DNA from 2 places in the Nostoc sp. CCY 9925 genome. Region 1 is predicted to be linked to the other one. Evidence: predicted binding sites of a transcription regulator. Region 1 holds the regulator's gene; the other holds the start of a gene.
What was found. The regulator NtcA, encoded in region 1, controls nitrogen genes in cyanobacteria. The targets are predictions, from matches to a motif close to TNTGTANNNNNNNNTACANA.
Positions count from the first base shown of each region.

Region 2: the regulator NtcA is predicted to act here: its motif matches at 1,709-1,728, upstream of ACM0OY_RS08795 (Glu/Leu/Phe/Val family dehydrogenase).

Region 1 is NZ_CAWUDO010000013.1:57,697-60,106, reverse strand. It holds gene ACM0OY_RS09630 (DUF3084 domain-containing protein) at 1-1,095, opposite strand, end outside; gene ntcA (global nitrogen regulator NtcA) at 1,265-1,936, opposite strand; gene fabI (enoyl-ACP reductase FabI) at 2,316-2,410, shown strand, end outside.
Region 2 is NZ_CAWUDO010000012.1:2,779-5,188, reverse strand. It holds gene ACM0OY_RS08800 (Gfo/Idh/MocA family protein) at 1-229, shown strand, start outside; gene ACM0OY_RS08795 (Glu/Leu/Phe/Val family dehydrogenase) at 335-1,624, opposite strand; gene ACM0OY_RS08790 (beta-ketoacyl-ACP synthase) at 1,771-2,410, opposite strand, start outside.

The sequences.
Region 1 (2,410 bases):
ATCCTCAATTTGCTTGCTCAATTGCTCAACTCTTTCCTGAGTTACGCGCACAAGCTCTACATTTGCAGAATTTCCACCAGGCTCACTTAATTCGAGGTTGGCGTTGCGATTAGCTTGTTGTAAAAGTTGTACCACCGCCTGACGAGCCGCAGCAGCTTGGGTAACACGAATTACAGCAGCAGCCAGAACTTGACCGCGAACTAAGGCTAGCTTACCCAAACGCAGGTCTTGGTAGGATTGATAATATTTTTCCAGCCTTGCAACTTCTTGTTCTAGTTGCTGTTGTTGTGCTTCCAATTCTTTGAGGCGAGATTCCCGCTTGGCAATCACTTGTTCTCTAGCTGTAATTTCTAAATTACGCTTTTGAATCAATTGATCGAGTTGGGCAATTTTGCGATCACGTGCTTCTATCACTTCTTGGCGGTTGGCAAGTTCGCGATCCCGTTTTTCGATAGCTGTTTTGGCTTCGTCAATCGCTTTTTTCGCTTCAGCATACAGTCGTTGACGTTCTGTCTTTAGTAGTTCAACTGCTGCCTGTAGTTCCTGTCGCTGATTGTAAACGCTTTGCAGTTCAGCTATGGCTTTTTGGTACTGACTGACAACTATATTTAGTTGCCCCTGAGTGCGCTGGAGTTGAGTTTGAGTTTGGGCTTGCTGCTCAATGGTGCGGTTAAGCTGGGCTTGAGTTTCCCTTTGCTTAGCATTGACCGCCTGCAAGGATTGATTAATTGCTTGCAAGTCTTGTTGTGCCTTTGCTTGGGCGATTCTTGCTTGATTTAGCTGACTCTCTACCTGACTTTTCTGGGTTTCTGCGGTTTTTAACTGTTCCCGCTTTTGCCTGAGGTCTGTTTGAATATCTTCTAACTCAAAGACTCCTTGCCGCAATTTATCATCAGCAGCGAATAAAATCCCTAAGGTTGATGCTGAAATCAAACCGCCAGTAAAAATTGTTACTAATACTGCGGTATTTTTTGGGCGAAGGTTAAAGAGTGAGAGGCGGGCTTTGCCAACTCGTGTGCCGATGCGATCGCCCACGGTTGCAATTACGCCTCCCAGAATTAAAATTGCTGCGATGAGGATGTATCCGGTGGTCATGTTTAGCTACCGAAATCCTTCCAGATACAGCCTACTACTTTTAAGCATTTTCTGTGGAGAAGTGGAGGTTGGCAATAGCTGAAATTACTCAATTTTAGATTTTCCTTTAGCTATTTAGTGCGATCTTGAAAAACACAACACGTGCCGACTCCGCTAACTCCAATTGTTTTTATGTGAACTGCCGACTTAAGGTAACGGGTTTATGCACAGTAATCTTCTTCTTGTGGATAGAAATCATCTTTTTCTCACGCAAATCCCCTAGTAGCCTTGTAACTGTAACACGAGTCGAACCAATTGCCTCAGCGATCGCTTGATGAGACAACTTCAAATCAATTGTGATCCCATCTGCACAGGGAACTCCAAAATCACGACAAAGAATTAATAAAAAACTCACCAACCTGGAACCCATATCTCGGTGAGCAAGAGTTTCAATCATCATCTCTGTCTGTAAAATTCGCGAAGACAGACCTCGCAGCATTAACATTGATAATTCTGGATTTTCCTTGAGTGCTTGCTCAACTTGTTCAATTGGTGCCGACAGTAATTCCACAGGGGTAAATGCAACTGCATGGTAAAACCTATCCGATTTATTTCCTGTCAGCAATGACAATACACCAAAAACACTATTTTCTCGCAATAGTGCTACCGTTATTTCCTCTCCTGCCTCGTACACCCTGGAAAGTTTCACAGCACCCTTTAAAAGAAAATAAACTCGTTCGGCAGGATCGCCAGGAAAAAAGATCGTTTTATTGCGTTCAAACGTTTCCACAACTGGCGGAAACGCCCCGGTCGCCATCTGACGAAAAACATTTGCTAGGGCTTTATCTTGTGTCACGATCATCTCCCTTCCCCTACCCAATGCCGGAAAAACAAAAACTAATTACCTAAGAATACACCTGAAAATTCAATAAAGCACCGTCAACCTTTCTGTACTTTCCTATACTCCAACTAATTGCTTCCTAACTCTTTGTTTATAATGATACATAATTGTCGATCTATTCAGCTATAAATTGTTGATAAACGGTTCCAAGTAGCTGTATTAAAAAGCTTTTTTGAAGAACAAATAAAGACAACTTGAGAATATCTTTAGAAAGAATCAAGAATTTTCTGACAGCAAAGACCCTTACCAATATTCATTTTTGCAAATCCTGTGTAAAACGAAGACAAACTAGCCTCAGATTCTAGTATGCTCCTAATCATCGATCGCATTAACAATTCCTATGCTGAATCTGACTGGAAAAAATGCTTTGGTTACAGGTATTGCCAATAACCGCTCCATTGCCTGGGGCATCGCCCAACAGTTGCACAAAGCAGG
Region 2 (2,410 bases), on a different contig from region 1:
TCTTGAAGATCAAGACCCAGAACCGTCTGGGATTGAAGGATTGATCGATGTTAGTATCATTCAAGCGCTTTACCAGTCAATTAAGAACGGTCAACCCGTACAGATACAAACTCGCGATGCCTGCGGCGGTAAACTACGCCATCAACGTCCCACATCAGCTCAAAGTATTAAGCGTCCTCCTGTTGAGGAAAACCCAGACTTAATTCATGCTGCTACACCTTCTGGTTAGTCGTAGGGTTAACCTTAAATATCCTTGAAGGATTGAGAATTCGGAATTCCGAATTTTCAATCCTTTTGGTTTATGTTAATTGAAACGACTGTATATCCTTAAATGCTAAGGATAAAGACCCCTATCAGTCAGCGCTTGAGCTACTCTACCTACCCCCAGTGTATAAGCTGCTAACCTTAAAGAAACTTGCCGCTTCTTGGACTGCTGAATCACTTGGTGGTAAGCGTGCACCATCAAATGTTCCATTTCGCGGTTGACGCGTTCCTCATCCCAAAATAGGTAAGAAAGACCCTGCACCCACTCCAAATAACTCACCACTACGCCACCTGCATTGGCCAAAATATCTGGTAGCACCGTCACACCCCGTGCCTCTAACGATAAGCTAGCCTCAAGAGTCACCGGCCCGTTAGCTGCTTCCGCAACAATCTGCGCTTGCACCTGAGCCGCATTTTCTTCAGTGATTTGATTCTCCAAAGCTGCTGGGATCAAGACATCGCAAGGCAAAGTCAATAAATCTGCATTGCTAATTGCTACTGCTTCCGGAAAACCTACAATACTCTTGCGATTCTCAGCAGCATAGGCTTTCAACTTGGGAATATCAAGACCGTCTTGAGAAAATACTCCCCCAGCACTTGTAGAAACAGCGAGAATTTTCGCTCCCGCTTCGTATAGTAATTCAGCCGCGGCACTGCCAACATTACCAAAACCTTGAATAACTACTCGCACTCCCGTCAAGGATCTACCTTGGTCTGCTAGCGCCTCACGTACAACAATCATCGCCCCGCGTCCGGTTGCCATTTCCCGTCCCCTAGAACCACCAATAGAAAGCGGCTTCCCAGTCACAACCCCTGGCACTGCATGACCGACATTCACGGAATAAGTGTCCATCATCCAAGCCATTTCACGGGCGGAAGTACCCATGTCTGGTGCAGGAATATCCACGGAAGGCCCAATATCTTTAATCAACTCGCTAATATAACGACGGCTGATCCGTTCTAGTTCCCCAACACTATAACGTTTTGGATCGATCGCAATACCACCTTTGCCACCACCGTAAGGAATACCCAATAACGCACATTTCCAAGTCATTAGCATTGCTAGGGCTGAAACTTCCCGCAATGTCACAGCCGGATGATAACGGATTCCGCCTTTGTAAGGGCCTAAAACATCAGAGTGCTGCACTCGATGTCCCGCAAGAACTTGTATTTCCCCATTATCTAGTTTCACAGGAACCGAAACTGTTACCACTTTGCGTGGATGACTGAGAATTTCTATCAATCCCTGATCTAGCCTTAATTCCCTAGCCGCAGCCTCTAGGTAACTACACGCTTGATCGAATGGACAAATATGCGCTGGAGAAGCAGCTTCCAACGGCAACACAGATGCTAAACTCATAAAATTTTCTCCTAATCGCGGTCTTTGCGCGAACCGGATCTTATATATTGCCTAGCTTACCCTTTTTTTTAGAAAAATAGGAATTTTGTAGTTTTTGTTACAGTTTTATTAAAAGCTATATGCATTGTAAATTGACATTTGACAAATTACCTTGCTAAAGCGATCGCTGCATTCTGTCCACCAAAGCCAAAACTCAAACATAGTACATAGCTAATATTACTGAAGCGTGTTGCTGTAACTATCTCTAAATCAAACTCTGGTTGCTGCAATCCTACACAAAGCGGTAAAATTTGATGCTTTAAAGCCATCAGAGAAAAAGCCACGCCCAAGGCTCCAGATGCTCCTAATGTATGACCTGAGCTTCCCTTGGTGGAGCTAACTGCTACGCCTTGGGGAAACAAATGCTGAATTACCATACTCTCCATCTGGTCATTTAGCTGGGTAGCTGTGCCATGAGCATGAATGTAATCGATATCCCTTGGCGAGAGACAACTACGTTCTAGACATTGTTTGATAGCAGCGATCGCACTTTTTCCCTGAGGTTCCGGTGAATTAGTATGATATGCATCGTTGGTTAAGCCAAAACCGAGAATTTCACCATAGACTTTTGCTTGACGCTGTTTTGCCAACTCTGCTGATTCCAAGACAAATACAGCTCCACCTTCACCCAAGGCTAAGCCTTCCCGGTGCAAATCAAAAGGATAAGCGCCAGTTTTTGCCAAAGCACCCATCTGCTGAAATCCTGCTAAAGTCAAAGGTGTAATTGGTGCTTCCACCGCCCCAGCG